DNA from 4 places in the Rhizobium sp. ERR 1071 genome. Region 1 is predicted to be linked to each of the others. Evidence: riboswitches for the same ligand, from Rfam matches in the RefSeq annotation. Region 1 holds a riboswitch; each other region holds the start of a gene.
What was found. A riboswitch is a leader RNA that binds a small molecule or an ion and turns the genes downstream of it on or off. The one in region 1 is predicted to bind cobalamin.
Positions count from the first base shown of each region.

Region 1 (7,936 bases):
CGAAGATTCAGCTTGCCAAAATCTGGCCGCAGGGTGATCTCCTGCCGGCCAAACCCCTGCCCGCACCGGACGTGACGATCGCGCTCGCACAGATGTGCAGCGGGCCGCGGCAGACGCTCGTTTCGCTCATGGCCGACGTCGACCCAGTCGTCACTGCCTCGACCCCGCGATCGAAGCCGGTCGAGATCAACGAGCTGAATTACCAGGATTTCTAGAGTATCTTCGCTTTTCCTCGAATCGCGAAAACGCTCTATCTTCTTGTTTGTTTACGCATTCCGGACGGAAAACCGCTGCGCACCTGGAAATGCTCTACGCCTCGATCTGCACATCCGTCTTCGGGCGCGAACAGCAGGCGAGGATATAGCCCTCGTCGATCTCGTCATCGAGGATGCCGCCATTGTGGCTCATCTCGACTTCGCCGGAGAGCTTCATGACCCGGCATGTCCCGCAAAGACCGGATTCGCAGGCGGCACCGATGCGCACGCCGGCGCCACGGGCCGCCTGAAGCACGGTCTGGCCCGCTGCGCAGGCCACATCCTTGCCCGCCATGGTGAAACGGATCGTGGTCGCCGCCTCGCCCGATGCATCGTCCGAGACCTCTGCAAGCGGCGTTGCCGCATTGGCCGGCTGGAAGCTTTCCTGATGATAGCGCGACATGTCGAAACCATGCGCTTCCAGCATGGAACGCACGGCATCCATGAAGACTTCCGGGCCGCAGCAGAAGATCGTCCGGTCCATGAAATCGGGTGCCAGCAGACCGATCTTCGCCTTGTCGATGCGGCCCTTCAAACCCGACCAGAGATCGGTGCGGCCGCAGCCCTCGACGATGAAGCCGAGATTGAGGTTCGGCATGAAGCGGGCGAGATATTCGAGCTCGGAGCGGAAGATGATGTCCGTCGGGCTGCGGGAGCAATTAACGAAAGTAATGTCAGACAGCGGTGCTATATCGGACATATACCGCGTCATCGACATCATCGGCGTGATGCCGGAGCCGGCCGAGACGAAGAGATATTTCTCGCCGGGATGGCGGATGTGGCTGAAATCGCCGAGCGGACCGAAAGCCTTGATGCGCATGCTCGGTTTCAGGTTCTCGAACATCCAGCGCGTGCCGATGCTGTCCTTCTGCGCCTTCACCGTCACGGCGACCGAGAAGGGCCGCGACGGCGTCGACGACAGCGTATACGTGCGCATGACCGGCTCCGGAGCGGTCGGCAATTCCAGCGTGACGAACTGGCCCGGCAGATAGCGGAACCAGTTATCCTTGTCGGACCTGAAGGTGAAGGTCATCACGTCGGGCGCTTCGGGCGTTGCCGAGAGGCACTCAAGCACATGCTGCCTGTCATTCCAGGGCTGCATCTGGTCGAGATGGCGATGCGGATAGGAGACGGTCATGTTCATGCTCAAGCAACCGCCGACAGCTTGGCCTGATCGCCCTGCAGCCGGTTGATCATGAAGGTCGTGTACCATTCGACGAACTGCATGACGCCGCCTTCATGGATCTCCGAATAGGGACCGGGTTCATAGGCCGGCGAGCGGATGCCGAAGGCATTTTCCTCGACGATGCGGCGATCCTGGTCGTTGGTTTCGGTCCAGACGTGCGTCAGTTCCTCGATATTGTAGTCCACGCCTTCGACCGCATCCTTGTGAACGAGCCACTTCGTGGTGACGGCCGTTTCCTCTGCGCTGATCGGCAGGACGCGGAAGGAGATCGCGTGGTCGCCGAGGATGTGGTTCCAGGTCGTCGGATAGTGGAACAGCAGCATGGTGCCGATGCCGTTGATCGTCACGTCAGATGAAAGCGGCCGCCTGACGGCATTCTGGCCGGACATGGTGTAGCTCTCGGCCCCTTCGATCAGCGGCATGCGGGCGGCGCGGAACTGTCCATCCGGCGAGATCTTGAACTCGCTCGGCAGGCCGGCAGCTTCGCAGCGCTGCCAGTGTTCAGCGATAACGGGGTCGTTCATCGCGCCCTGCACGCCGGTGACGGTCGGAGCTTCCGGGAAGGTGCGGCAAAGTTCGGGGTGATTAGCCGCGCAATGGTAGCATTCGCGGTTGTTTTCCCAGACGAGTTTCCAGTTGCCCTTTTCGATAATGGTGCTCTGGAAGGCGACCTTGGCTTCGCTGATGCGATGCGGCGCCATGTAGGGCTCGATCGTCGCGCGAACCGGGGCGAAATCGGGAGCGTTCTGCGCGAGGCAGATGAAGATGTAGCCACCGACACTTTCGCAGTGAATCGGCTTTAGCGAATACTGGCTCTTGTCGAAATCCTCCGCCATCTGGCGGGCAAAGAGCAGCGAGCCGTCAAGTTCGTAGGTCCACTGGTGATAGGGGCAGACGAGCTTTGCCGAGGAGCCGCGCTCGGTGGTGCAGACGCGTGAGCCGCGATGGCGACAGCTATTGTGGAAGGCGCGGATGACCTGATCGCGGCCGCGGACGATGACGACGGGATAATCGCCGATCTGGACAGTGAAATAGTTGCCCGCACGCGGCACTTCGCAATCGTGGCCGATGAAGAGCCAATCGCGATAGTAGATCGTCTCCATGTCGAGCTTGAAGTAATCCTGATCGATGTAGAAGGGTTGCTCCAGGCTGAAACCCGTCCGGTGGTTCTTCAGTTGCCGCAGAACTTTGCTGCCGATGTCCATTTGCCTATCCTTAGCAGTACCAGGAGGCGGGCAAAGGACATGCACGGCCGATTGGGAGCGGCCAAAAGCAATGTCCCGACCACCCGCCGCGGTCAGTAAACCTATGTGCCCAAGGCTGGTTTCCGGGCTCTGGAGCGGCCCTGTTTCCAGAGCCCCATGGCACCTTCCCAGGTCGATCGACCCAGTGGCTTTATCCGCCATGCCTCACTCCACCACCGTTGCGGGGGCAGCGCCGGATTTTGACCGGCTTCCCAATTCTCCGTCTCCCTAGCGGACGGCACCTTGAGATTGATGGCATCATAGCTCCCGGCTCCGCCAGCCGCTGCGCTGCAATGCGACATCGGCTCCGAAATTGACGACAGGCGAAACGGGGCGCCGGGACGGTTGCATATCATGAAGATATTGGAAGGTGATTCAATCATTTAGTCGCCCGCGCGAGAGGTGGCCCGAGCATCGCATTTGCATTCTGCCAATGACGCTTTATTCTGATTGCGACAAGCCCGCGAGCGGTCGCTAATCAGGAGAATAAGTGGGCGGCGGAGAGCGCCTGCAGAGTCGGTAGCGGTAGTCTTGGCTCAGGCGCGATCAAGCTCGGCTCAAGCTCCGTAATCCATCATGTTCTCCAAAGAGTTTTATAGCGAGATCCGGCATGGCCAAACTCAGATATTTCGACGCTGGGAAGCCCGCCGAGCCCGAACCGGCGCCACCGGTATCGACGACGGGCTACAGCGAATTCCTGCGCACCGGCCGCATCAACCGCAACAGGCCACATTGGCTGGCAGAAGAGCGGGAATATCTTACCCATGAGCAGGTGGCTGTGCGCACGGCACAGAAGCTCAGGGATGCCGGCGAAAAGACCCATGACCGGCTCAACAGCTTCCATAAATCCATCCGCTTTCCGAAGCTCATCTTTCATCACACGCTGAAGGACACGCCGCATCTCGGCTACTGCCACGTCACCGCGGCGCGGACGCAGTTCGCGCATTACGAGGACGTGAACTGGGCCTTCTATATCGCCAATTTCTTTGCCCGCATCGGCCAGGAAGAGAACTTCTTCGAGGACATCAGCCTCAAATATTCGCGGATGTATTTCGCCGTCGCCATCCACCCGGACAAGGGCACGGAAGACAAAAAGCTGACGATCAATCGCGACGTCAGAGGCAATGGCGTGCTGTTCCACACTCACGATCCGCAGATCGCCATCCGCAACGTTCTTCTGCTCGGCGCCCGCAACGAACAGCTTCGCGACATCATTCGCCAGCTTTGACGATTGATCCGAAAACTCGAAGGGCATAAGAAACGGCCTGAACTGCAAGCAGGCAGGCCATGGCACGACACATAGACATTCTCGAACATCCGCAAACGGCAATAGAAGTGGCGACGGCAACGCTTGCCGAGGGTCTGCCGATCGGGCTGCCGACGGAGACGGTCTACGGCCTTGCCGCCGATGCCACCAATCCCGCCGCGATTACCCGGATCTATGAGACGAAGGGCCGTCCGCGCTTCAATCCACTGATCTGCCATATGAGCGATCTCGCCATGGCCGAACGCTATGCGGTCTTCGATCCTACCTCCCGTAAATTGGCGGAAGCTTTCTGGCCCGGCCCGCTGACGCTGGTGCTACCGCTGAGACCCGACAGCGGCATCCATCCGCTCGCGACCGCAGGGCTCGATACGGTCGGCATCCGCGTGCCGCAGGGCTTTGCCGGCGATCTGATCCGCGCCTTCGGCCGTCCGCTTGCCGCGCCGAGCGCCAATACTTCGGGCAAGATCAGCGCCACAAGCGCCGATCATGTGAGTGACGACCTCGGGGAGCGGATCACGCTCATCCTCGATGCCGGGGCCTCGATCGTCGGCGTGGAATCGACCATCGTCAAGGTCGAGGATGGCGAGATGCGGCTCCTGCGGCCCGGCGGGCTGGCGGCCAGCGAGATCGAACGAGTGGCCGGCAAGGCGCTGAAGCGCAAGAAGAAGGCTTCAGCTGCCATCGAGGCGCCCGGCATGCTCGCTTCGCATTATGCACCGGGCGCTGCCGTGCGGCTCGACGCGACTGAGGTTTCCGCGAACGAAGCGCTGATCCGCTTTGGAACACCAGATATTCCCGGCATCGAAAAGGCTATTGCCGTACTGGATCTGAGCGCCAGCGGCGATCTTTCGGAAGCTGCCGCAAACCTTTTCGATTTCATGAAGCGCGCCGATGCCACCGGCGCGACAACGATTGCTTTCTCGCATATTCCCGACGAGGGCCTCGGCGAGGCCATCAACGACCGGCTGCGCCGCGCCGCCGCGCCCAGAGAATAAATCAGCCCGACGTCATCAGGCAAAGGACACGCCATGAGCAGCTCCGCCCCCTCTTCCGACCTTCTCGATCGCTTCGCCGCCATCGTCGGCGAAAAGCATGCCATACGGGACCCGGCGGAAATTGCGCCGCATCTGGTGGAAAACCGCGGGCTCTATCACGGCACCTCGCCCATGCTGCTTAAGCCCGGCTCGGTAGAAGAGGTTTCGGCCATCCTCAAGCTTGCCAGCGAGACCGGCGCGGCCATCGTTCCCCAGACCGGCAATACCGGCCTTGTCGGCGGGCAAACGCCGCGCGAGGGTGGTTCCGACATCATCCTTTCGCTGGAGCGCATGAACCGCATCCGCGATATCGATCCGGTCGGCAACACCATGATCGTCGACGGTGGCTGCATTCTCGCGGATGTCCATAAGGCTGCGGCCGAGCATGGCCGCATGTTTCCGCTTTCGCTTGGTTCCGAGGGCTCCTGCCGTGTCGCCGGCAATCTTTCCACCAACGCCGGGGGTACGGCCGTTCTCGCCTATGGCAACATGCGCCAGCTTTGCCTCGGCCTCGAAGTTGTGCTGCCCACGGGCGAGATCTGGAACGGACTGCGCCGTCTGAAGAAGGACAATACCGGCTACGATCTGCGCGATCTCTTCATCGGCGCGGAAGGCACGCTCGGCGTCATCACCGGCGCGGTGCTGAAGCTTTTCCCGCAGCCGCTTGGCCATCAGGTGGCCTTTGCCGGCCTGCAATCGGTCGATGACGCGCTGACTTTATTCAAGAATGCCTCCAGCCTCTGCGGCACGGCACTGACTGGTTTCGAGCTGATGCCGCGCATCGGCGTCGAGTTCACCACGCGGCATATTCCGGGCGTGCGCGACCCGCTCGACACAGCCCATCCCTGGTATGTCCTGATCGATATTTCCACCTCGGATTCGGCTGAGACCGCCGAGCGGATGATGACGGCGCTGCTCGAGCAAGGCTATGAGGCCGGACTGATCCAGGATGCGACCATTGCCAGCTCGGAAGCGCAGCAGAAGGCCATCTGGCATATGCGTGAGAGCATGTCGGATGCACAGAAGCCGGAAGGCGGCTCGATCAAGCACGATGTTTCCGTGCCGGTCGCGCAAATCCCGCAATTCATGGCGGAAGCCGAAAAGGCCGTTGTCGGTGCCATGCCGGGCGCGCGTGTCTGCGCCTTCGGCCATATGGGCGACGGCAATATTCACTACAACATCTCGCAGCCCGTCGGCGCCGACAAGGCGGAGTTCATCGGCCGGTGGCGCGAGATGAACAAGATCGTGCATGGTCTGGTGCTACAGCATGGCGGCTCGATCTCGGCCGAGCACGGCATCGGCCAGCTGAAGCGCGACGAGCTTGCTTCCATCCGCTCGGAGATCGAAATCGACCTGATGCGCCGGATCAAGACGGCTTTCGATCCGGCAGGCATCATGAATCCGGGCAAGGTCCTCAAGGTCTGAGGCTCAAACCGTCACGACGACCCGCTCCGAAGCAAAGCAGCCAATCTGGCAGGAAATCACATTGCCATCGGCATCGATGTCTTCGCCGGCATAGGCAAGCACTGGCGCGAGGCGCGATTGCTGCAGCAGACGGGCTTCCGCTTCAGTCGGCATGCGCGCGGTGATGTCGGTGGAGCGTCGCCAATAGTCGGCCACGCCATAATCCTTCAGCGCCGCCGTGAATGAGCCCATTACGGTGAATTTCTCTGCCAAACCGGGGAAGCGCTTGGCCGAGCAGCTGCGCATCACGACCGAGACGGGAAGCGCATCGGCATAGGCTACCAGGCACATTTCCAGCACCGCCTCGCCCGGCTGAAGATTGAGCCGCGTGGCGATATCGGCAATTGCCGGAACTTCCCTGGCTGAGACAACCTTGCGCGTGAGGTTCGCATCCGTCGCGGTCAGATCCTTGATGAACCGTACCTTGTCGCCCAACTGGAAACGAACGGGCATATCGGCACGGACATAGGCGCCGCTGCCGCGCGCCACGCGCAACAAGCCCTCCCCTTCCAGCTCGGCAATCGCGCGGCGCATCGTCACCCGGGAGACACCGAATTGTTCGGACAAAGCGCGCTCGCCCGGCAGCCGGCTGCCGGGCGCATGCGTGCCCGTATCGATGGCATTTCTCAGCTTCGCGGCAACGGCCGCCCAGCCTCCCGCAGCCCTTACGCCTTTGTCCTGTCGATTTTTCTCTTCCATCACCAATCTATTGCCTTGAAATTGGTATATACCAATTTATAAAGATCCAGCTCGTTTATGGAAGGGATCGGCATGGGCGACAAGCGGATATATGTCACGTCGGTTAGCAGCAGCGGTGTTCACGCGTTCAGCAAGCAGACCAAGGATCATATTCAATTGTTGGCCGGACTTGGCGTCGAAGGCGACGCGCATATGGGGGTGACGGTGAAGCATCGCTCGCGCGTCGCGATCGACCCAACCCAACCCAACCTGCGCCAGGTGCACCTCATTCAGGAAGAGTTGTTCGACGAGCTCACTGAAAAGGGTTTTTCCGTTTCGCCGGGTGACATGGGCGAGAATATTGCCACCCGAGGGATCGATCTGCTTTCTCTGCCGCAAGGCACGCGCCTGCATATCGGCGTTGAAGCGATCGTCGAGGTGACGGGCTTGCGCAATCCCTGCAAGCAGATCGACAATTTTCAGAAAGGCCTGCTGCATGCCGTGCTCGACAAGGATGCTGATGGCGGGTTGGTCCGCAAGGCGGGCATCATGGGCATCGTCTCGAGGGGCGGCCGTGTGCAGCCCGATGACGAGATCCGTATCGAGTTGCCGCCGCTGCCGCATGTGAAGCTTGAGCGGGTTTGATGCGCTCCGTATGAAGAGAAGTTAGCCTTGAATATGTTGTGCCTCTGATACCCCCCTCTGTCACTTACGTGACATCTCCCCCACAAGGGGGGGAGATTGTTGGGAGTATGTCGCACCGCTTTGCCAAATCATCGTGCTTTGGTTTCTGCAGGCGGGAGGTTCGT
Region 1 is NZ_VITM01000003.1:213,893-221,828, forward strand. It holds gene FBZ99_RS11185 (glycoside hydrolase family 25 protein) at 1-215, shown strand, start outside; gene FBZ99_RS11190 (hybrid-cluster NAD(P)-dependent oxidoreductase) at 310-1,398, opposite strand; gene FBZ99_RS11195 (aromatic ring-hydroxylating oxygenase subunit alpha) at 1,401-2,645, opposite strand; cobalamin riboswitch at 2,742-2,945, opposite strand; gene FBZ99_RS11200 (DUF6656 family protein) at 3,295-3,912, shown strand; gene FBZ99_RS11205 (L-threonylcarbamoyladenylate synthase) at 3,972-4,946, shown strand; gene FBZ99_RS11210 (FAD-binding oxidoreductase) at 4,980-6,410, shown strand; gene phnF (phosphonate metabolism transcriptional regulator PhnF) at 6,414-7,148, opposite strand; gene FBZ99_RS11220 (MOSC domain-containing protein) at 7,221-7,772, shown strand.

Region 2 (7,936 bases), on a different contig from region 1:
AGCCAGGAAGGCTTCGGCAGGCTGCCGGCAGTTGACGTGGGCAGAAGTGTTTTCATGGCATTCGACCTTGTGATTTCGGTTCGTCAATGAGCGTGCTTGGCAGACCATTGTTCAAGAATGTGCCCGTAAGGCTTGATCAGATGGTCCTCGGCGAACTTGCCCTGTTCCACGGCCAGCCGGCTACGTTCGTCCCGATCGTAGACGATGCGGGTCAGCGAGTAGTCCTGGTGCTTCAGGCTCGGTTGATAGACGCCGCCCGCTGGCGAATTGGCGTTATAGATTTCGGGACGATAGATCTTCTGAAAGGTCTCCATCGTGCTGATGGTGCCGATCAGTTCAAGATCGGTGTAGTCATGGAGAAGGTCGCCGAGGAAGTAGAATGCCAGAGGCGCCACGCTATGTGGCGGCATGAAGAAGCGAACCTTTAATCCCATCTTACCGAAGTATTCATCGGTCGCCGAGAAGCCATTCTGCTGGTATTCGATCCCCAGCACGGGATGCTGATTTTCAGTCCGACGATAGGTCCTGCTGCTCGAGGCGCTCAGGCAGATCACCGGCGGCTTCCTGAAATGCGTCTTGAACGCTTCGGACTTCAGGAACGATTGGAACAGGTTTCCATGCAGCTCCCCGAAATTCTCCGGTGTACTGAATTCGGCGCGCTCCTTGTTGTATGAGGGCAGCACGATGCTGAAATCATAGTCGCGGATGTAGGATGACAGGTTGTTTCCGACGATGCCGTCGATGCGAGCATTCGTGGCTCGGTCGATGATCGTCGTCTTCAGGATCTCAATCAGCGGCAAGGCGTCGGACTTGCCTCGAGCATCGGTCGCAAGCTCGACCGAGATGATGTCGAGGGCGACGGAATATCGATCACCTGTAGCATTGTCCCAATGAACCAAGGCGTTGAAGCGATTGTCGATCATCGTCAGGGTGTTGCGAAGATTCTCCTGGCGGCGTGCCCCCCTGGCGAGGTTCGCGAAATTAGTCGTAATGCGCGTGTTAGCTGCCGGAAGGTAGTTCTCATCGAAGGGAATACTCTTGAGGACGAAGCGAAATCCCGCGTCCGCCGCATTATCATCCGTCACATCCGAAGTGAAAGCAGGGTCGCTTTGTTTCTCCTTTATCGCTCTCATCGCTTCTCTCACCCTTTTACCTGTCAGTACTGGAGGATTCTGCTGCTGGTATGTGCACCCCTTATGTCTGAGCCTTTGACGAAGAAAAATTGATTTGATTTCACGCAATCATGAGCGGCTCTCATGCTTGGGACGAGAGACATCTCTCGACCCGCGCGACGCAGTGAGAAAGCCCGCAATGAAATCGACGGCCTCTTCCCTACGTCTCAGGCCGAGATGAATGCTCTTGTGGATCCCTGTGGGGCCGATCCGCACAGGGCAGACGCCGAGCGTTGCCGCCTGCTGGTGCACCAGCCAGTCCGGGATGGCGCTGACCCCACGGCCAGCAGCCACGAGCTGGAGCATCATCTCGGTTGTCTCGACATTGCGGTGGTGTCGGGGGCTGCAATTGGCGGGCACCAGGAATTGCGTGAACACGTCCAACCTCTGCGGCGGAACAGGGTAGGTCAGGAGAGTTTCATGGGTGAGATCCATCGGGTCGGCATAGTCCCTGCTCGCAAGCGGGTGAGAGCTTGGAGCGGCAAGCACGAGCTCATAGTCGAACACCGGCACGTACAGGATACCCGGTGCCTCGATCGGGTCCGGGGTGATCAGGATGTCGATCTCGTGGACCATTAGCGCCGACACACCGCCGGCGGCGAATGAGGTCGTCAGCTCCAGGTCTACCTGCGGCCAGTCCATGAGGTAGGGTTTTGTCACACCCATCAGCCATTGATGGCATGGATGACATTCCATGCCGATCCTCAAAGAACCCCGCTGACCCTGACGATAGTCCGTCAGGACATGTTCGGCCCTCTCGATCTGCGGCAGCACACGCTGCGCCACCGAAACAACGTAGCGGCCAGCCTGTGTGAGACGGAGATTGCGACCGTCCTTCTCCCACATCGCCACGCCATAGCGGTCTTCGAGCTTTCGGATCGTATGGCTGAGCGCGGACTGGGTCACGTTCAGCCGTTCCGCGGCCGCGGTCAGACTTCCCAGGCGATCCACTTCGCGCAGGATCGATAAATGCTGTCGGTCAAGCATGAGCGTGCCCGTCCTCGCTTGCGGAGAGTTCTACCGCAGTGGTTTCCTCGAGGATCGCAATCGGCCGGCTGTCTTCGCCGACCGCCACCATGTTGAAGTACCCAGTGGCGGTAATGGATCTTTCGCCCGCGAGCAGATTCTCCGACCAGAGCTTTGTCTCAACAAGCATCGAGCTGTGACCCACACGTTCGATACGTGCCTCCGCCTCGACGATCTCCCCGATCTCAATGGGTCTCGCAAAGTCGATACGCTCGGATGACGCCAGCACCACCAGCTTGCCGGAGTAGCGCGATGCCTCCACGAAGGCGGCTTTCGTCATGAACGAGATAGCCTCACCCCCGAACATCCGCCCGACGCTGTTTGCCTGATCCGGAAAAACGATATCCACCATCTTGACGCTCGCCATCGGAAGCGGCGGCTCCACAGGCAGGAGTTCCGGGAGGCAAAAATCCCGGGCGCCCTGGCCTTCGGGAGTTGCCACCATATTAAAGATGCCGCGAGTGCAAGCATGGCGGTGATGCCCTACTACTGTCTCCGCGAACATCTCGACCTCGACCGTCACAGATCGACGTCCGGCTCTGACCGGCGCCGCCGAGAACTCAACGATGTGGCCGGCATGTGCCGGCTGCTTGAAATCGATGCGCTCACACGAGGCCGTCACGAAGGGGACGCGTCCGAAGCGGGTGGCCGCTATGAATGCGACGCGGTCCATGAGAGCAAGGCCAGCTCCGCCAAACAGCGTTCCGTGATGGTTCGTATCTCCGGGAAAAACGATGTCGATGAGACGGGTCGCCAGAGCTGGCTGGCCGGTTGTTTTGATCGTCTGTGTCATCCGCACTTCCATCAGGTTGTGACGGGGCGGACGCATGACGCAGGGCGAACGGCAGGGCATGCCGATCGCGTAAAGCGGCACACCGGGACACCCCGCCCGTGGACGTTATCTATCGCGGCAGGTCTCCTGGCTTGCGGGTCATCGCTGACGTTCGTCTTCCCGAGGAGTCTTCCTCAGTGACATGTTGAACGACAACTCTCCGCCTACAGTTGCGGGGGCAGCTCCGGTATGTGCGCTTGTGTCGCCGCCACCGAATTCCCTCTTAGCTCCGGATTTCGACATCCGCAGAACCACGACGGGCACACCATGCCTTGGCGAGAGCGCAGCCGTCAACCATATAACGACATCTTTATATGACTTGCTACATGGTTTTTTTGGGTAGAATGCGAAGCTAATGTCTGACTTCATTGGCAACGCCAGTTGCATCTTGTCATCGCCTTGCGAGAGCCGGAGACCTTTGCTCTCTGGTGCGCGAAGGACTAGCCGTCTCTATAGTATCCCTAGCGTCGGCCTATAGCCGACGCTGACGAGGCGATACGATCAGGGGAAGGCAGCTTTCAGGCGGTCCCGCTATCCGAAATGACGGCGCAAAGCAGTCGTCCCGCACTCGGCTGCAATGCCACTTTTAGAGATCACGACCCACAGTCGACAAAATCGATCCGTAATGATGTGAGGGGAATCGAACTGTCGGCCCGGAAATTCAAACAACCCATAAGTTCGCGAGAACATTACGCTTTAGATCAGGCTAGGTGATGGAACTCGTCTTTCCGCGTTTTGAATAGCACTACGGAATCTGCCGGCGGTCACCGCAGCTTGATGTCTTCAAATCCGAGATCGAAGCGCGCAAGATACTTCGTGAGACGATCTGCGTCATTGCTGCTTTTCTTTTCCAATCGCGAGATCGCAAACGAGGTTTTGCCGGCAGAACTCGCCGTCGTATGCTCGCGGCAACTCTGAAGAACGGTTGCAAGCTGCACTGCATCAAAACGTTCGAGCCGGGCGGCATCTTCTGTGCCTAACACATCTTCAATGATCACATCGGTCCCTTGACCATCGGTCGCCCGGCGGCAAAACGCATTGAGGCGCTTGATTTCGTCGCCCACCAGCTCGGTCGTAATATGCCCGTGGCGGCGATTGGACGGATCGATGTGGGCCGCTCAACCCAACCCCCTGCCTAGAATAACAGGCAGCTGTCCCTAGCGTATCTATTCTTCAACACTCGTGGAAAGTGCGGTTTCAGGCTGGTATGCAACAGCCACCAAACCGCCCAGACGTTCCACAACTCTGCTTATCTGTTCTTTATCAGGCTAAGTATTAGTATCCTATGCCGAAGCGAAATACGCCAATTTTTTCAATTCTCTACCAATTGCGATAGCGATACAAATAGGCCCAAATTCTTCCAGATTGGGATTGAACGAGACCATGATATTGCTCGCCGGAAATCGGCGAGTGTGAGAGCGCACCGCGGTCAACTTGCCGGCCAATCCCGATCTCTAGGGGCCGTTTCAGGCCAGTTGCGGGGGAACGGATTGGCTCAATTGGCGGGGCACCACGCCTAAGGCTTCGGATAGGTTCACAGCAAACTGTCCGCATTGATCGCGCCAACCAATGAATTTGCCCTTTCATGGGTATCGGGTCTTTGTCCCAAACCCATGTAATTAGCTTCGATGTCAACCAGATATGCAATGACGGTGGAAGTGGCAACTCCTCTACGCAACTGTTCTGCCGCGTTTAGCAGGTAAGTATCGTATTCATCGGCGAACGACCTACACTCTTCATCTTCCCACCGTTGTCCTGGTTTCAATAAACCTATTGGATCCCACAGAGACCAACCAATATCGCGTAGCCGGGAGAGTTTTATTGTTGGCGGCGATTGAAACGGAGCCATTTCTTATCTTCTTGACCATTTGTCACACGGGTTAGGGCTGTGCCAATTCATTCTGGGTCTCATTGCGGTAGACGATAGACCTCGGCATTGTCCTGCCGTTCCCGGAGTCCCTTGTACGAAGCGTGACGCAGTTTGCCGTCATCGGTCCAGGCACGATACTCGATTTCGGCGATCAGCGTCGGTTGGACCCAGACGACACCACGCTGTTTCAGCGCGATCGGCGCCCGGGATGTCTTGAGCTTTTCCAGATCCTTGCGGAGCCTGGTGGCATAGCGTTCATTGAAGCCCGTCCCCACATTGCCGACGTAAACGAGATCGTCACCTCTATAGGCAGCAAGAAACAAGTTGCGGATCCCACCGTGCGCAACGGCAGATGGTTCATAACCGACGATGAAAAAACTGTCGCTCCGGACGCATTTCACCTTGATCCAATCACCCGTACGGCCCGAGCGATACGGCTGGTCACGGTTCTTGGCGATGATACCCTCCAGCCCGTGCGCACATGCGGCGGCCAGCAATTCGTCGCCATCGGCTTCAACCTTCTCGGATAGTTTGATGACGCCAGCATGATCGACGAGAAGCCCATCGAGGATCTGCCGACGTTCAGCGAAATCCAGCTTTGTCAGGTCATGTCCATCGAAATAAAGGAGTCGAACCCGCGGCCGGGATCCTAATGAACTTCTGCGTATCCTCAAGTGGCTTAAGGCCAACTGAATTGGGTGGAGTCCTCGTTTGAAGTTAAATGCGCCTCCAAGCTGAAACGGGGTTCGCCTGGACAACAGCTTGTAAACGCCCAGCCGTGGAAACGAATGTTGCTCAATAGCCACAATCGTTCGAAACATGACAAATGTGATCAAGAATACGACGCAAGGCGCGTGATGCGACCCTAAATGAAATCCGTCACTTATCACCTCGGCGGGCTGGTATCTCTGGAGCACTTTAGAAGCCGTCTAAGATTCCGAGATTGCAGTTCATTTTTCGATCACCTACAGCCAACAGGAGGATCTGTCGCGGTTTGAAATCTGGATGAAGTCAATGAGTGCCAAGACGTTTGATATCGCTGGTTTATACGTCTCCGAACAAAGGCGCCTGCAACAACTCATCCGACGCCTCGTCGGCAACTGGGCCACGACGGACGATCTTGTCCAGCAAGCATTCACCAAATTAGTCGCGGCCGCGGACACTGGCAATCTCGACAACTGCCCGGCCTATCTCATGACGACGGCACGCAATCTCGCGCTCAATCATCTCCGAGATCTCAAGCGACATGGCGAAGTTGGCATCCCGGATGCAGAGCTTCACGCCATACCGGATGGACGCCCCTCCCCAGAAATGACAGCGATCTATCGTTGTGAATTGCGACGTGTTCTGCAGGCAGTCGCGTCGCTGCCGATAAAGCGCCGCGAGGCCTTCGTCCTCAACAAGTTCGAAGGCATGGGCTATGACGAAATCGCTGCACGCCAAGGTATTTCTCGCAACACCGTGATTTCTCACATCGTTCTCGCTCTTGCAGAGCTCGACCGGAAAATTGGTCGCTATTAATCCGGTTCCTCATTCATCGGATAGCTTGCTTGCGGTGTCATGGGTAATAGAGGCTTTGACCCACAAGGGTCTAGGGAACGCCGGGCTGCGAAGCGATATGAACGAAGAAGTGACTGACCCGATCGTCATGGAAGCCCTGGAGTGGTTCGTGCGGATGCGCGACGACAAGGTTACGGCGGCCGACCGGCAGGCGCTGGAAGAATGGCTCGCTCGGGACGACGCGCATCTCGCTGCATGGAATCACGCGCAGGCGCTCTGGGCACGCTTCGATATCATGCAGCCGGAATTCGATCGAATGCGCCGCGGTCGTCCGCTTCTGTCACGACGCAATTTCGTCCTCGGCTCCGTCGCGATCGTCGGGGGGCTTGGTGGCCTCTATGCCCTCAATCAGCGGGGCTTTTTTGCGGAATACAAAACCGACATAGGCGAGCGCAGGACGATCGGCTTGCCTGACGGCAGCACTGTCGAGCTGGGGAGCTATTCGGCGCTCTCGACGCATTTCAGTGAGACGGAGCGGCGCGTCGAGCTTTATCGCGGTGAAGGATTCTTCGATGTGTCACGCGATCCGGCTCGCTCTTTTCTAGTGGATGCCGGGGGTGGAAACACCCGCGCACTCGGGACGAAGTTCGATGTGAAATTTGTAGACGATCTCGTCACCGTCGCCGTCAGCGAGCATGCCGTCCAAGTGCAAGAAGACGGCTTTTCCAACCTGCGACTGGAAGAGGGATGGCAAGTCAGTTATGGCCGCAACGGTCTCGGCCAGCCGACCGAGGCAAGTCTTGACACGGTGGAGGCATGGCGCAGCGACCGCATCATCTTCCAGGACGTGCCCCTGCGGCGCGTATTGGCGGAACTGGAGCGTTACCGGCGCGGCCGTATCATTCTTATGGATAGCAGCATCGGCGACATACCGGTTACGGCGATCTTTGAAACGGCCCGTACCGAGAGCGCCTTGCAGACGATCGCAGACACACTTGGCATCCGCCTCCTGAACGCGGCCAATTATGTCACGCTCGTCTACCGCTCCGGCTAAGTTCCAAAAACATGAATTTTTTTCTCAACTAATTCATTAGCTCCGCCCCGTCAGGTGTCTAACTTCTCGAGGCCATCGAACCGAGGCCTTTTAGAGCAGCAATCCCGCATTGGCGGGCACAGGATGCAGGTGGGCGATGCAGTACCGCGGAAATGACACTCGGAGATCTCAGCAAAACGGCGGAGCCGGAAAATTGCGCTGCAACCGTTCCCTTGTATTCGCGCTGCTGGTCACGACCACGCTCGGCACCATCGTCGCCGCCCCTGCACCTGTCTTCGCGCAAGCGGTCGAGAAGACCGGCCGCGTCGCCTACAACATCCGGCCGCAGCCTCTGTCCCAAGCTCTCGTTCAATTCTCGAAAGTGACCGGCATCCAGCTGTTCTTCAGCGCCGATGTCGCGCGCGGCATAAGCTCGCGAGGTGCCAGCGGATCGCTGACCCGGACCGAAGCGCTGGACAAAATCCTGGCCGGATCAGGCCTGA
Region 2 is NZ_VITM01000007.1:255,552-263,487, reverse strand. It holds gene FBZ99_RS23835 (methionine synthase) at 1-56, opposite strand, end outside; gene FBZ99_RS23830 (DUF1852 domain-containing protein) at 84-1,241, opposite strand; gene FBZ99_RS23825 (LysR family transcriptional regulator) at 1,242-2,159, opposite strand; gene FBZ99_RS23820 (acyl-CoA thioesterase) at 2,152-2,991, opposite strand; cobalamin riboswitch at 3,091-3,301, opposite strand; gene FBZ99_RS23815 (hypothetical protein) at 3,795-4,094, opposite strand; gene FBZ99_RS23810 (hypothetical protein) at 4,565-4,879, opposite strand; gene FBZ99_RS23805 (ATP dependent DNA ligase) at 4,939-5,721, opposite strand; gene FBZ99_RS23800 (RNA polymerase sigma factor) at 5,915-6,421, shown strand; gene FBZ99_RS23795 (FecR family protein) at 6,519-7,454, shown strand; gene FBZ99_RS23790 (TonB-dependent siderophore receptor) at 7,648-7,936, shown strand, end outside.
Region 2: it holds a riboswitch for cobalamin, as region 1 does, so the genes downstream of both, FBZ99_RS23820 (acyl-CoA thioesterase) here and FBZ99_RS11195 (aromatic ring-hydroxylating oxygenase subunit alpha) in region 1, are expected to answer to the same signal.

Region 3 (7,936 bases), on a different contig from region 1:
ATTGAGATGCAGCGCGCCATGGCCGGCAGATAGGACCTGCGGCGAAATCAACGCCAGTGTTCCGACGACCAGGCCGCCGAGCGCGGGCCGGAAAGGCGGCGCGATGGAACTCTTGCGTGCCAATTCTTCGACCCAGGCGACGCCCTGCATGATCAGGATGCCGATACCGGCGCAGAAGGCACCAAGCAGGATAGCTGGAAGATAATCCGCCGGAACGATCGCCCCGAAATGATCGATATCGATGGCGAAGTCATCGCCGGCAAGCAGTCTTGCAATCATCGTCGATATCAGTGCCGAGACGACGACAGGGGTTAGCGTCAGGATCGAATAGCTGCCGATGATGAGCTCAAAGGCATAGAAGGCACCGGTGAGCGGCGCATTGAATGCTGAGGCAATAGCACCCGCAGCACCGCAGCCGACGAGCATGCGCAGGTCTGCGCGGCGCATCTGCATCTTATAGCCGAATTTGGAGGCAATGCCGGCCGCGAGCTGCGTGTAACCCGCTTCAAGCCCGACGGACGCGCCGAATCCATTCGAGATCAGGTTCTGCACGGCGACGATGATGCTGTCGGTAAGCGACATCCGGCCGCCATGCAGCGCATTGGCTTCGATCGGGTCGACCATCGGCTTCTTGCGCGTGCGCGACAATATGTAGAGCAATATGCCGAGAATGATGCCGCCTGCGATCGGTGCGATGAACAACACCGATTTGTCGGGAATCGCCATTGCTGCCGAACTCAAGCGTTCGTAGTCGGTTATACCGTAGATGACGCTGTGAAGCTTGCGCGAGATATAGCTCATCGCGGTGACGGCACAGCCGGACGCTATTCCCACCAGCGCGCCGGCAAAAACAAGTCCCAGCTCGCCACGGCGCAGCAATGCCCTGAAGCGACCGAGATCGAATAGGACCGAGAAGACGCCGAGACGTCGCGGTTGGAATTTCTGCAGCATTGGAAGCGGACGATACGTTTTGCTCGAATGTGAGGGGTTACCCTCTATAAACTCCTAACATCAAAGAAATACGGCAAAAAAGCCGCTGGTTTTATGGGAATTTTCAACCGAATTCGCAATCAGGATGGCGCAGGTCGCATCCATGCCGTTGATTGACTTGAACTCAGTGAAAGCCTAATCATTGCGGCATAACGAATGGTTCCTGAGCGGCGATCTGCCGCATGGGATGAAAAGGGAATGTGAAGGGGCGGACCCAATCCGGGCGTTCTCATCACAGCCGACCCCGCGACTGTAGAGCGGTCAGGGTCTTTCGTTCGGTTTGAAGTCTATTTCGTCGATGGTTCGCATGGGGCGAACGGGGCGGGGCAGGCGCAAATCGAAAAAGCCACTGGTGTGGCATCATGATTAACCGGGGCTGGACGCCTCTTATTCTACGAATCGTCCGCCTTTTCATGATGCATTGCCGGGAAGGTGAGAAAGATCCGCTGGCGCACGATCGGGGGCGACCGGTTTCGGTCCGCCCCCTTGCGGCGCCTCATCCGCGAGCCAGGAGACCTGCCATGCGTGCCGGGCGCAGAGCCTGTTTTGGGACGCGAGTTCCGCTGCCAGCACGGAGGTTGTCATGGCGCAAGACGAGTTTTCGGCGTGTGAGCGCCTGTTTCCCGGTTCCAGCGACGTGCTGCCGACCCTCGCTTTTGCTCGAGAGCGGGCATAACGCATGTCGTCTTCGATTTCCCAAGCGGTCTTCGTTCTTGGCGGCGCGCGCTCCGGCAAATCCAGGTTTGCAGAATCGCTGGTGTCGGATACCGGCCTCGAATGTCACTATGTGGCGACAGGGCGGGCGTGGGATGACGAGATGCGCGAGCGCATCGCCAAGCATCGTGCCGATCGCGGCGATCTATGGCAGACGCATGAGGAGCCTATGGATCTCGTCGGGCAGCTTGCCGCTATCGACGCGGAGGGGCGGGCGGTGCTTATCGACTGCCTGACGCTCTGGGTGACCAATCTGATGATGGCCGAGCGGGATATGGCGGCAGAATTTGCCGCTCTCACTGCATTTCTGCCGACTGCGCGATCAAGGCTCGTTCTCGTCTCCAACGAGGTGGGCTTGGGAATCGTACCAGAAAATCGCATGGCGCGCGAATTTCGCGATCATGCCGGCCGCCTGCACCAGATGGTCGCGGCGGCGAGTGCTGAAGTTTATTTTATCGCAGCGGGCCTGCCGCTGAAAATGAAGGGTTGATGCATATGAATCAGGAAAAGATTCCAGCCACCGTCATCACCGGCTTCCTGGGGGCCGGCAAGACGACGATGATCCGCAACCTCCTGCAAAATGCCGGCGGCAAGAAGATCGCGCTGATCATCAACGAGTTCGGCGACCTCGGCGTTGATGGCGACGTGCTGAAGGGCTGCGGTGCGGAGAACTGCACGGAAGATGACATCATCGAGCTGACCAATGGTTGCATCTGCTGCACCGTTGCCGACGATTTCATCCCGACTATGACGAAGCTTTTGGAGCGTGATGCGCGCCCGGACCACATCGTCATCGAGACGTCAGGCCTTGCCCTGCCGCAGCCGCTGGTCGCCGCCTTCAACTGGCCTGATATTCGCACCCATGTCACCGTCGACGGCGTCATCACGGTGGTCGACAGCGCGGCTGTTGCCGCCGGCCGTTTCGCCGACGATCACGACGCCGTAGAGGCTGCTCGCGTCGAGGACGACTCGCTTGATCACGAAAGCCCGATCGAGGAACTTTTCGAGGATCAGCTGACCTGCGCCGATCTGATCGTGCTCAACAAGACCGATCTGATCGACACTGATGGTCTCGGCCGCGTCCGCGCCGAAGTAGCCTCGCGCACCGCCCGCAAGCCGACAATCATCGAGGCCAAGAACGGCGATGTGCCTGCCACTGTCCTGCTCGGCCTCGGGATCGGCACGGAAGACGATATCGTCAACCGCAAATCTCACCACGAGTTGGAGCACGAGGATGGCACGCCGCATGACCACGACGAGTTCGACAGCTTCGTCGTCGAACTCGGCCCGATTGCCGATCCGGCCGCCTTCGTCGATGCGCTGAAGGGCGTGATTGCGGAGCATGATGTGCTGCGCCTCAAGGGCTTCGTCGATGTCCCCGGCAAGCCCATGCGCCTGCAGCTTCAGGCCGTCGGCAGCCGCATCGACACCTATTTCGATCGCGCCTGGACGCCGGGTGAAGCCCGCGCGACCCGGCTTGTCGTGATCGGCCTGCACGAGATGGACGAGACGATCGTTCGCAAGGCGATCGAAGCATTGGTCTAAGGGAAATCCATGCACCTTCTCCTGGCTCAAAAGGGAACCATCAGCGACGGAGAGGAGGCGATCGATCTCGGGCAGTCGCCCGGCGATATCCTCTTTCTGTCGGCTGCCGATACCGAGCTTGCGGCGATTGCCGCGGCCCACGGAGAGGGCGGCTGTTCCCTTCGGCTTGCAAGCCTGATGAGCCTCAAGCATCCGATGTCCGTCGATACCTATATCGAGAGAACGGCGCGGCATGCGAAGCTCATCATCGTGCGGGCGCTGGGAGGAGCAAGCTACTTCCACTATGCGCTGGAGGCGCTGCATGCCAGTGCAGCGCGCCAGGGTGCCTTGATCGCGGTGCTGCCGGGTGATTCGAAACCTGATCCCGGGCTGACACCTTTTTCCAACGTCGCGCTCGATGACCTCAATGCGCTCTGGTCCTATCTGATCGAGGGCGGGGAGGCGAATTCGCGGGCGTTTCTCGCCTATGCCGAGGCGATGCTCTCAGGCGCCGAGAAGCCGATGCCCGCCGTACCCTTGATGAAGGCCGGGATCTGGTGGCCGGGGCGGGGCGTGATCGGCGTCGAGGAGTGGCGGAGAGTCTCCAAAGCGGAGATGGCGATCCCTGCAGGATTCGAACCTCCGACCGTCGCGATTTCCTTCTATCGGGCGTTGGTTCAGAGCGGTGAAACCGGACCTGTCGAAGGCATGATAGAGGCGCTTATCGCTGAGGGCATGCGGCCGTTGCCGGTCTTTGCCTATAGCCTCAAAGACGCCGTGTCGGTCGGTATTCTCGAAAGTGTCTTTACCGAGCTGAAGCCAGGCGTGGTCATCAATGCCACTGGCTTTGCCGTTTCGGCGCCCGGTGCAGATCGTCAGGCGACGGTACTGGAAACGGGCGATGCCGTTGTTCTGCAAGCCATCTTCTCGGCGTCGTCGAAGGAGGCGTGGGAGGCATCTTCGCAGGGGCTTTCGGCGCGCGATCTCGGCATGAACGTGGCGCTCCCCGAGGTCGACGGCCGTGTTCTTGCCCGCGCCGTGTCCTTCAAGGCTGCGGCCCGCTATGACGAGAGAGTCGAGGCCAATATCGTCGCCAGCGAGCCGCTTCAGGATCGCATGCGCTATACGGCGCGGCTTGCAGCCAATTGGGCGCGGCTGCGCAATACGCTGCCCGGCGATCGCCGCGTCGCGCTTGTTATGGCGAACTATCCCAATCGTGATGGACGTCTCGGCAATGGTGTCGGGCTCGATACGCCGGCCGGCACGATCGAAGTGCTGAAGGCGATGCGGGCGGCCGGCTACGGCGTTGCCGATCTGCCTGCCGACGGCGATGCGCTGATGCGGCACTTGGCGGAAGGGCCGACAAATTCGGGGTACGATGGCCGCGTGGTCGGCGAGACGCTTTCCTTCAGCGACTACAAGCATTTCTTCTCGTCGCTTCCCAAACCGATTCAAGATGAGATTACCGCGCGCTGGGGGGAGCCTGAGGCCGATCCCTATGCGTTGGATGACGGCTTTGCCCTGCCGTTCGCCCGCTTCGGGGATGTGCTCGTTGGTATCCAGCCGGCGCGCGGCTACAATATCGATCCGAAGGAGAGCTACCATTCTCCCGATCTCGTGCCGCCGCACGGCTATCTTGCCTTCTATGCCTTCCTGCGCCGCTCTTTCGATGCGCATGCGGTCATTCACATGGGCAAGCACGGCAATCTCGAATGGCTGCCGGGCAAGGCGTTGGCGCTGTCGGAAAATTGTTATCCGGAAGCAATCCTCGGACCACTGCCGAACCTCTATCCCTTCATCGTCAACGATCCCGGCGAGGGCACGCAGGCCAAGCGCCGCACGAGCGCCGTCATCATCGATCACCTGACGCCGCCGCTGACGCGTGCCGAAAGCTATGGCCCGCTGAAGGATCTGGAAGCGCTGGTCGACGAATATTACGAGGCTTCCGGCGGCGATCCCCGCCGCATCCGTCTGCTGCGTAAACAGATCCTCGATCTCGTCGCCGATATCGGGCTAGATCAGGATGCCGGCATCGCCAAGGGCGAGGGCGAAGACGAGGCCTTGCGCAAGCTCGATGCCTATCTCTGCGACCTCAAGGAAATGCAGATCCGCGATGGGTTGCACATTTTCGGCGTCTCGCCCGCTGGGCGGTTGTTGACGGATTTGACGGTGGCGCTGGCAAGGGTGCCGCGCGGGCTGGGCGAGGGTGGCGATCAGAGTCTGCAGCGGGCGATTGCTCGGGATGCGTTCGAGGATGTGGGGAGTGCGATACCCCCCTCTGTCGCCTTCGCGACATCTCCCCCACAAGGGGGGAGATTGGTTGCTCGTGCTGCCCCATCGCCTCAAGTGACTGTCGAATCCGCAGATGCTGTTGGTAATAAATCGGGAGAACGAAGCGGCACACTCCAATCAATCTCCCCCCTTGTGGGGGAGATGTCAGCGAAGCTGACAGAGGGGGGTATCCCTCCGAACAAGCCATTCGACCCGCTAGACTGTGACATGGCCGCCGAATGGACCGGCCCGCGCCCCACAATTCTCCAAGACATCTCCGACGCCTCCTGGCGTACCCAAGGCGATACCGTCGAACGCATCGAACTCCTGGCCGCAAAGCTCGTGAATGGCGAAACGGCCTGCCCGGAGAACTGGCCCAACACTCGCATGGTTCTCGGCGAGATTGGCTCGAAGCTCCAGCCTTCCATCCTCGCTTGCGGCGACGCGGAAATCGCAGCTCTGCTCAAAGGCCTCGACGGTCGTTTCGTACCTCCCGGCCCATCCGGCGCACCGACCCGTGGCCGGCCGGATGTTCTGCCGACGGGGCGCAATTTCTATTCGGTCGACAGCCGTGCGGTTCCGACGCCGGCTGCCTATGAGCTTGGCAGGAAGTCGGCCGAATTGCTCATCCGCCGCTATGTGCAGGATCATGGCGAATGGCCCGTTTCCTTCGGCATGACAGCCTGGGGCACATCGAACATGCGCACGGGTGGCGACGATATCGCGCAGGCGCTGGCGTTGATTGGTGTTAAGCCCGTATGGGACATGACTTCACGCCGCGTCACCGGCTATGAGATCATCCCGCCGGCCATGCTCCGGCGGCCGCGAGTCGATGTCACGCTGCGCATCTCCGGCTTTTTCCGTGATGCGTTTCCCGAGCAGATCGCCTTGTTCGATAGGGCAGTCCGCGCGGTCGGCATGCTCGATGAGGATGCAACGGATAATCCGATTGCGGCGCGTATGCGCGGCGAGATCGCGCGGCTTGAGGTCGCCGGGTTGGACACCGCGTCTGCCAGTCGTCGTGCGGGCTATCGCATCTTCGGGTCGAAACCCGGCGCTTATGGAGCTGGTCTGCAGGCGCTGATCGATGAGAAAGGCTGGGAGCGGCGCGCGGATCTGGCGGAGGCCTATCTCGTCTGGGGCAGCTATGCCTATGGCGCCGGCGAGGAGGGCAGGGCGGAGCGGGGCGTCTTTGAAGAGCGTTTGCGTTCGATCCAGGCGGTCGTGCAGAACCAGGACAATCGCGAGCACGATCTGCTCGACAGCGACGATTATTATCAGTTCGAGGGCGGCATGGCAGCCGCGGCCGAGCAGCTTGGCGGCGCGCGTCCCTCGATCTATCATAACGACCATTCGAGGCCGGAAAAGCCTGTAATCCGCTCGCTTGAAGAGGAGATCGGTCGGGTCGTGCGCGGGCGCGTCGTCAACCCCAAGTGGATCGAGGGCATCATGCGCCATGGCTACAAGGGCGCCTTCGAAATTGCGGCAACGGTAGATTATCTCTTTGCCTTCGCAGCGACGACCGGTGCGGTCCGCAATCATCATTTCGAGGCCGTCTATCAGGCCTTCGTTATCGATCAGCGCGTGCGTGATTTCATGGCAGAGAAGAATCCGGCTGCACTCAGGGAGATGCGAGAACGTCTGCTCGAGGCGATCGATCGCCAACTCTGGACGCCGAGGAGCAATTCTGCGCGGTTCGACCTGGAAAGCCTGAAGGAGGGCGAGGAGGCGGCGGCATGAGTACGGTCGACGAGCTTCTGGCCGCCTTTCGGGATTATCTGCAATCGCGCAGTGATCCAGTGCTACGGCATTTCATTGAAGGCTTCGACTGGTCGATGAAGAAGCGCTTGCTCGTGCCGCAGGACTTGCCCGTCGTCGATTATCTTCGAAAACATGATCGGTCTCGCGATGGGGCGGAAGGCGTACTGCTTGGCAGGCTCCTTCAAGCCGTGGACGAACTGCATTGGGCCCAGACCTACAGCATCACCGATTTCGGCGCGGATTTCCTCGAGAGATACGGCTGGGTCGAGCTTTTTGGCACGCGCGGGCATTTCACAAACAAAGAAATGGCCGGCGGTTTTCTCTTGCTTGGTCCCGGTGTGCACTATCCGGATCATCATCACGAGGCGGAGGAAATCTATATTCCTCTGACCGACGGCTCGCTGTGGAGCAAGGATGCCCAACCGTTCCTGCCGCGCTGGTCGGGTGAGATCATCCATCACCCCTCGAATATCCGCCACGCGATGCGCACGGAAGATCAGCCGCTTGTCGCGCTCTACATCTGGCGTGGCGGGCCGCTGGCACAGAAATCGATCATATCAGGGAGAATGCAATGAGCGACGAATTGGCCGAAACCGGTGCGGGCGTGCCGAAGAACGACGATGCCCGTCACGCCGACAAGATGGCCAAGAAGAAGGCCGCGCGCGACAAAATCATG
Region 3 is NZ_VITM01000002.1:943,429-951,364, forward strand. It holds gene FBZ99_RS09875 (chloride channel protein) at 1-951, opposite strand, end outside; cobalamin riboswitch at 1,131-1,528, shown strand; gene cobU (bifunctional adenosylcobinamide kinase/adenosylcobinamide-phosphate guanylyltransferase) at 1,670-2,194, shown strand; gene cobW (cobalamin biosynthesis protein CobW) at 2,200-3,249, shown strand; gene cobN (cobaltochelatase subunit CobN) at 3,259-7,239, shown strand; gene FBZ99_RS09895 (dimethylsulfonioproprionate lyase family protein) at 7,236-7,835, shown strand; gene cobO (cob(I)yrinic acid a,c-diamide adenosyltransferase) at 7,832-7,936, shown strand, end outside.
Region 3: it holds a riboswitch for cobalamin, as region 1 does, so the genes downstream of both, cobU (bifunctional adenosylcobinamide kinase/adenosylcobinamide-phosphate guanylyltransferase) here and FBZ99_RS11195 (aromatic ring-hydroxylating oxygenase subunit alpha) in region 1, are expected to answer to the same signal.

Region 4 (7,936 bases), on a different contig from region 1:
GATCGCCGCCAACGCTATGCCCAGATAGCCGATACCGGTTCTCACCGAGTTGCGGACACCCAGATCCACCTGCCCGCGCGCCATGACATTGCTGTCAAGCCAGCGCTGGAACCAGCGCGTGACCAGATAGCCGCCCGCAAACAGCAGGATGCCGACGAAAATGCCGAGCAGCGAGATCGACATGTTGCCGATCTTGATCTCGGTAAAGAGCCTGTAGGCAAAGGTTTCCAGATCCTGAATGTGAAAGCCCCAGGAGAGCAGGATCAGCGGAATGCCGGTCAGCAGCGCGACGGCGTAGGTCGCAAGCCCAGCTGCAAGACCGGCCTGATCGAGCGCCACTTCACGCAGCTTCAGGCGATTTTCCAGAAAGCGTCCGATGATCGTTTCGGCAAAGACGCCCTGCTTGGATACGGCCTTGCCGAGCTGGAAGCCGAGATACATGGTCGCGATGACGGCGCTCGTCACGATCATCTGCGTTGCCATGAAGCGGGCCAACCCGACATAGCCGATGAACGAGGTGAAGATCACCAATATGCCGAGAACGCGAAGAATGATGGCCATGCCATGCGGCCAATGGCGGCCTGGCGCATCCGGATCGCCGTTTTTGGCAAGCATCGGCGAGCCGAAGGAGGCTGCAATCAGAATGAGGCCGATCAGCAGTGCCGCCAGAAAGCTCTTGGCCACGGTAACGACGACCGGCGATCCCATGGACTCGCTGATGCGGTCGAAGACGTAATCCAGCCCGTTGACCACAGCCATGGCCTGCAGGCACCAGGTCAGCGAATGTGCCCCCTTGTTCGACAGCTTGACCAGCCGCCAATGGGGCCGGAAGGGCGCGAAGACAGCATTGCTCAAGCGACCGACAAAATAGACGAGTCCGATAAAAGCGAAAACCGCAGCCAGTATCGGCGCGATGTCAGGCCGCAGCACATTGAAATTCGAGAGGAAGAAGAAAGACGTAACGAGAAAGGCAGCCAGCGACAGCGTGCGGATCAAGGTCGACCAGAAGGCGACGGAGAGCCGGCTGATATAGGGCGGATTCTCGACGGCCTCGTCCTGCACGTAATAGCGGCGGAATAGCCGATAACCACCGAAAAGAAAGATCAGAGCAGCGCCAATCGACAGGCAGACAGCGGCCAGGAATGAAGCAAGCTTTGCCTTGAGCACGAAGCCGATCCAGCTCGTCACGGCGGTACTGAACTTGACGCCCTCGTCGACCAGAGCCGCCCCTGCATCGTCGAATGTCGCCGTGGAAATCTCCGTCCGCTTGAATAGCGTCTCGGCAAACAGCCTTCGGCGCATCTCCATGAACTGCATCGCAAGCCGATTGGTCTCTGCGGTCAGATTGTCGGCATCGAGAATCGCGGCGCTGATCTGGGAGCGTTCGGCATTGAGCCGATCGCGCTCCTGCGCGACGATCGGAGCCTCAGGCGGCTGGCCTTCCTTGGGCGCAGCACCGAGTTGGGTCAGGCGTGCATCGATTTCGGCGGTACGGGGTTTCAGGCGTGCGGAAATAGCAGCTGTGGTGCGGTTGAGTTCGTCGACCTGGCTGGACAGCGCCACGAGCGTCTCGTCATCCGATGTTGCCTGTTTCGCCGCGTCCTGAAGCGATGCATAAGTCTTCTTCGCTTTGCCAAGATCGGTAACAGCTGCGTCCAGCAGCCCATTGGCGAGCTGCCCGGGCTGTTGGTCCGTTTGCTGCGACGCTTGGGCCGGCTGCTGATCCTGCGCAAGGGCAGCCCCCGCCAGCGGGATGATGGCGGTAAACACACCCAATCCCAGCAACAAAAGGGACAATAGAAAAAGACGAGATTTCAGCGGGCGCAAGCAGAGCTCCTCGTTGCACATGAAGTCGCAGGCAGTGGATGACCGAAATCGCCGCAAAAATGGAGACCCGAGTCGTCCTATAGTAGGATTGCGAATTCCATAGTCTTTACGCGTACGCCTTGTAAGACAAAGAAAGGCGACACGAAGGCATTCCATGCCGTTATCCTATCCGGACTCTCCTTCAAAACCGGATATCGGCCGCTCTCATCTTGACGACGACCTGCCGCGCCGATCATCGCCCGCCCGGAAATAGGCCAGGAAAACACCTTGGCAATGGGTCGATCTATGCGCGCCTGCTCCGCAATATCAAGATGAAGGCGACGCCTCCGGTAAGCCCGGTGACCACGCCGATCGGCATGTCCTCCGGAGCCATCACCAGGCGCGCGATGACATCAGCCCAGATCAACGTCAGTGCGCCGAAAGCGGCGCTCAGCGGCACCACGCGCACATTGTCGCCGCCCACGATCAGCCGCACGAAATGCGGCACCATCAACCCGACGAAACCGATTGCGCCTGAAAAGGCGACCATCACGCCGGTCAGCAGCGCCGTGATGACGAAGAGTAGCAAGCGAAATCGTGCAACGGCAATGCCAAGCGTGACGGCCGTTTCATCGCCCATCGCAAGTGCATTGAGCTCCCTCGTCTTCGGAAGAAGTGAAACGAGGCAGAACAGCAGGATGCCGGCGGGATAGATAAGATGTTGCCATTGCGCCAGTCCTAACCCGCCCAGCATCCAGAAGACAACGGTGTTGGCGGCTCTCGGATCGCCCAGAAAGATCAGGAGGTTGCCAAGCGCCGTGAACACGAAGGCTACCGCCACGCCCGACAGGACGAGCCGATCGGCCGAATGCGAGCGCGTCAGCCGCGTCGTCAGCCCGACGGCCGCGGTTGCGAGCAAGGCGCCGGCAAAAGCGAACAACGGCACCGTCAACAGGCCGAGGATCAGCCCGGTATGCAATAGCGCCAGAATGGCGCCGAATGCCGCCCCGGAGGAGACGCCGAGGAGATGCGGGTCCGCCAATGGATTTCGCGTCAGCGCCTGCAGGACGGCGCCGGTGATGGCAAGCCCCGCCCCGACGAGCGCCGCCAGAACGACGCGCGGAAAACGGACGTCCCAGACGATGCTTTCCTGCCCGCTGGACCAGGTGGCCGGAAAGGCACCAACATGCAGTCTGTTGCCGACAATCGACCAGACGGTGGAGAACGGAATGGATGCCGAACCGAGCGAAACACCGGCGGTGATCGACAGAATGAAGCCTATGGCGAGCAAGGGGATGAGGATGGAGAGATTGAGGCGCATGCTTGAAACTTGAGGAAGGGATCCGCCCCATGATCGACTGGTGCGGATCGGCATTGCAGACGATTACATGGCGCTCGGGTGAAAGGCCCTGGCCAGCGTGGCGATGGCCTCGATGTTGCGCGGCCCCGGCGTCGCCTCCACATAGGGCAGCACGACGAAGCGGTCATTCTTCACGGCATCGATATTCCTGAAGGCCGGATTGCCCTTGAGAAAGGCGATCTTCTGGGCGGCAGTGACCTGGCCGTAATCGACGATGACGATCACTTCAGGGTTCTTCTCGATGACCGGCTCCCAGGACACTTCAGTCCAGCTCTTCTCGACGTCGTCCATCACATTGACGCCGCCGGCAGCCTCGATCAAGGCAGTCGGAATGCCGTAGCGCCCCGATGTGAACGGCTTTTCCTCACCGGAGTCATAGACGAAAACGCTGGTCGGCTTGGCGACATGACCGATCCTCGCCTGGACCTCGCCAAGCTGCTTGCGATAGCCGGCGACCAGCGCTTCCGCCCTGTCCTCGACGCGGAAGATCCTGCCGAGATTGAGGAGATCCACGAACATGTCGTCCATGGTCGGCTTGTTCTTCTGCATGACGAAGATGCAAGATTCGGTCAGCTCATAGACCTTGATGCCGAAGGGGGCGAGCGTTTCCGGAGTTACCTCGCCGCCGACCTTCATGCCGTAGTTCCAGCCGGCAAAGAAGAAATCCGCATTGGCGCCGAGCAGCACCTCTTTGCTCGGATATTTCGGCGACAGCTCCGGCAGTTCCCTCACGCCGTCACGCAGCTTCTCATCCAGCGTCTTCCAGCCGGAAATGCCGGTATAGCCGACCATGCGGTCCTGTAGCTTCAGCGCCAACATCATCTCGGTCAGGTTGACGTCGTTGGAAACGGCCCGCTCCGGCGCTTTGTCGAAGGTCACATCGCGATTGCAGCTGCGCACGGTGACAGGCTCGGCGAGCGTCGTGCCCGCAAACAGGCTTCCGATAAGCAAGGCCGCGGCAGACAGGGACATGCGAGAAAACATGAATAACTCCAATGATCGTATTATCGAAGGGAAAAGGAAAAGCGCTGCGGGCCGCCGTCGGTGTGATGCAGCCGCGTACCAACCCTGAAAGCGTTCGAGACATGCTCCACAGTCAGGACTTCGGCAGGTTCGCCGTGGCCCATAAGCCGCCCGCAATCCATGACGGCGATCTGCGTCGCAAAATCAGCAGCGAGATTGATATCGTGCAGCGTCGTGATGATCGTCGGGCCGAGTCTCTTGAGTAGCTCAAGAATCTCGAGCTGATGGCGGATGTCGAGGTGATTGGTCGGCTCGTCGAGGATGATGAGTTCCGGCTCCTGTGCCAAGGCGCGGGCGATCAGCGTCCGTTGCTTCTCACCACCCGACAGCGACGCGAATTGCCGCTGTGCCAAAGACTCCAGTTCCAGACGGGCAAGCGCCTTGGTCGTGACCTCATGGTCGCGATCGCTCCAGCGTGCCATGCCCTTGCGGTGCGGGATGCGGCCCATCAACACCACGTCCCGCACGCTGAAGGGAAAATCACCTGGCGTCTCCTGCGGCACGACGGCGATGCGCTGCGCCGCCTCCCGCGGACCTATGGACCAAAGATCGATGCCGTCGAGACGCACCGAACCTCGCTGCGGCTTGAGGCCGCGATAGAGGCAGCGCAGCAAGGTCGACTTGCCGGCTCCATTCGGACCGATGATCGCAAGCCGGGCGCCGGCCTCGACTGATAGCGTGATGCCACTGATGATCGGCATTCCCTTCTGGGGACCCCAGCTGATGCCGTCTGCTTCCAGTCGTGCGCTTCGTTCGGACATGACCCGGCTCCTATTGCAATACGACCAGCTGGCGTTCGGCTGATACGATGGCGGCGGGAATGCGCGCGAGGGTCTTGCCTGCCAGCGCTCTCGGGCGTTCGCTTTCGCGGGTCAGCCCATCGGGGCGATCCCGATAAAGCTTCGCGAAGGAGACGAGCGCACCGATATCGCTCGCATCCTCGATGTCACCGAAGAGGTACGTCGACTTTGGCGTGGCCTGGAAAGCGACCGTGCACGGCCGTTCGCAGCCCGCCATACAGACGCTGCCCTCCAGGCTGAAATCATCTGCGAGTGCGGCGTCAGCCTGGGAGATCGCCATCTGCAGATGTTTCAGGAGTTCGAGGCCCGGCCGGCACGGTTTGCCGACATGACGGCAGTTGGTGCACACGGTGATCCGGTGCGTCGCCTCTTTTGTATTATCCATGAGATGCCTCCCGGAGATTTCGCCGGAGGCACAGTCAAGATGGGGCCAGCGGACGCAGCGGCGCCCTCGCCCAACCACTGATTTTCCATCGGAACACCCCGTCCGTTGCGGTTGATATCGTCGATGGCAGGTCTCCTGGCTCGCGGGTCACAACTCGTTCGCGCCTTCCCGGCTTGACGCCAGTGGCATATTGCGAACGCGCTCTCCGCTTACAGTTGCGGGGGCAGCCACGGTCTTGGCCCCTGATGGGTAATCCGCACCGTGTTCCCTTTTCAGCCGCCATCCGGATCGATCCGAAAGCAGCACCATCGGCGGTATTCATGTCATAGAAAGCGGATGCGGGCAACGGGGATGTCATATGCGCTTTCATTTGTCCTGGAGCTTCGGCCTGAGTAGGCAATCGTTACGTTATTACATAACAAATGACAAGCCATTATCTCCGCTCGAGGCCGCAACTGCGATATGCATATGCGGCAGCACTCAATCGCGATCCAGAATGAAAGAAACCGCAGGGCTGTCAGACCGCCTTGCACTGAGGATGAAAACGCTCCGCGACGCTCTCTGCCGCCGCATAGGCCTGCGTCACGATCTCAGGCACCAGATCGATGTCGGGGAGACTTCCAAGTCCCAGGGGACCAATCGCAAAAAGCCCGTCTGTCGTACGCCCGTTGACCTCAAGCGAGCCTGTCGCGTCCACGGCGAGACCGAGGCCAAGCTCGTCCGGCACCGCGAGACCGGCATCGATGAGGCTACGCAGCAAGGGTGCATTCAAATCCGGCGCCTGGCACCGACAATCGATTACGTCGTCGGCATAGAGCTGCTCGGTCTCCTGCCGGCCAGCCGGCTTCAAAACCAGCCCGGTCGGCGTGCGGCGGATAAAATGACCGCGCCGCAGCAGCGTATTGCCCTCGGCAAGCTCCTGATTGAGGCGTACATGCAGCGCCTCGGGAAGCCGATTGCGATGGCTGTCATAAAGCGCCCGCAAATGGCGGTTGAACTGCTGCTTCTGCCCGGCTGGCAGAGATCGCCAAAGCGAGCGCGCATGCTTGCGCAAGCCGTTCATGACGGATTGCCAGCTCTGGCCGTTCGCCTCCGCCTCGACGCAAGCCTTGCGGACGAAGCGGACGATCTCGCTGAGCTTGCCGGGCATCTCGTCGGCAGGGAAAACCGGATCGGCATTGTTGCGTGTGTGGCTCTGCGGCAGAAAGCCTCGCCGCGAAACAATGGTGATCTGCCCCGTATAGCCGTTCTCACGCATCTGCAGCAGCCGATCGACGACGCGCAGGCCGCTTCCGAGCAGGATCGTATGCGGTCGCGACACGAGACGGCGCGCCCGCACCGTCGTCGGCACGGTCACGAGATCGCTGGCCTGGAATTCGTGATCGCTAATGCCATAGCCTGTCGCCAGCACCACCATGTCGAAAGGCGCATTGGCGGCGCCATCGCTTTCCACTACGAAACGGCCGCCCCGAACACGCCGAAGCCCGAAGACCGTCTCGCTGCTGACCTGCACCGCCACATCCCGCCGTGACGAGAAGGCTTCCGAAAAGCGCTGATAGACGTAGTCGCTGAAAATGCTCTTCGGTACGAAGATCTGCAAAAAACCGGGTATGGCGGCGGGGACGGCGCTGCGGAAAGGCGCATTACCGCAAAGCCATTGATTGAAGTCGTCGGGATCTCCCGCGGAAACGGAAAGATCGCGAACACGGCTGTTGAGAATTTCACTGCTATGTCCGGAGGCGAGCGCCTGTCCGCCGCTGACGGTGGAATTAGGATCGAAAAGCTGCAGATGGAAGGGAAAGCGAACCGTCTTCATCAGGGCGATCGCCATCATCATGCCGGAAAAACCGCGCCCGATCACGGCAATGCGAGGCATCGCATAAGGCCGCGCTGTCGCGTTCGTCCTGGCGGAAAAGAATCCCTGAACCGTCATATCAACTCCTGGGGCGAGAGGTGGTCGATCATGCCTTTCTTGGGCTTGCTGACTTCACAGGTCCGGAAACACAGAGCCGATATCCGGGCCTCGGCAACCTTGGGACTGCGGCCGACAGAACGCACGAAAGCCGCTTCCGTTCTCAATACGCGTCGCGCTTCTTCAATCAGGACCCTTCCAAAATGAAAGATGCGACAGGCAGGTCCAACTCTGATCCAACACCAGATGCCTGCAATCAGCCGCCATATGATTACTTCGTCAAAAGCCATCAGGCAGCAGAATTATTGCCATTGTCTACTTATTTAGTCGTATATGAAAGCGCGAAAACGCTCCGCTAGCAAGTGCTTTCTTGTCCGGGCGGAATAGGGTCGACGAAGCTGCGGTACAGAAAACGGCGGGCGACCGGACACTCCCTTCGTATCCGGCACCTGCGTCGACCGGCAAAAAGGGAAAGCAATTCCAAGCCCTAGGACCAGCTTATGAAGCAGCTTTCGCTATTCGTTGGTCCCAGAGAAGAGGGTTCGCAACCCGCCATCCTCAACGCATTATATCGGGCCGCTCGCTTACAATTTTCGTGGTCGGCGCCTATCGTGCCCGAGGGCGCAACATGAATGCGCCAGGAAAATCCG
Region 4 is NZ_VITM01000002.1:903,065-911,000, reverse strand. It holds gene FBZ99_RS09730 (mechanosensitive ion channel family protein) at 1-1,827, opposite strand, end outside; gene FBZ99_RS09725 (FecCD family ABC transporter permease) at 2,111-3,127, opposite strand; gene FBZ99_RS09720 (ABC transporter substrate-binding protein) at 3,191-4,150, opposite strand; gene FBZ99_RS09715 (ABC transporter ATP-binding protein) at 4,171-4,950, opposite strand; gene FBZ99_RS09710 (DUF1636 family protein) at 4,961-5,374, opposite strand; cobalamin riboswitch at 5,483-5,699, opposite strand; gene FBZ99_RS09705 (FAD/NAD(P)-binding protein) at 5,892-7,307, opposite strand; gene FBZ99_RS09700 (hypothetical protein) at 7,328-7,645, shown strand.
Region 4: it holds a riboswitch for cobalamin, as region 1 does, so the genes downstream of both, FBZ99_RS09710 (DUF1636 family protein) here and FBZ99_RS11195 (aromatic ring-hydroxylating oxygenase subunit alpha) in region 1, are expected to answer to the same signal.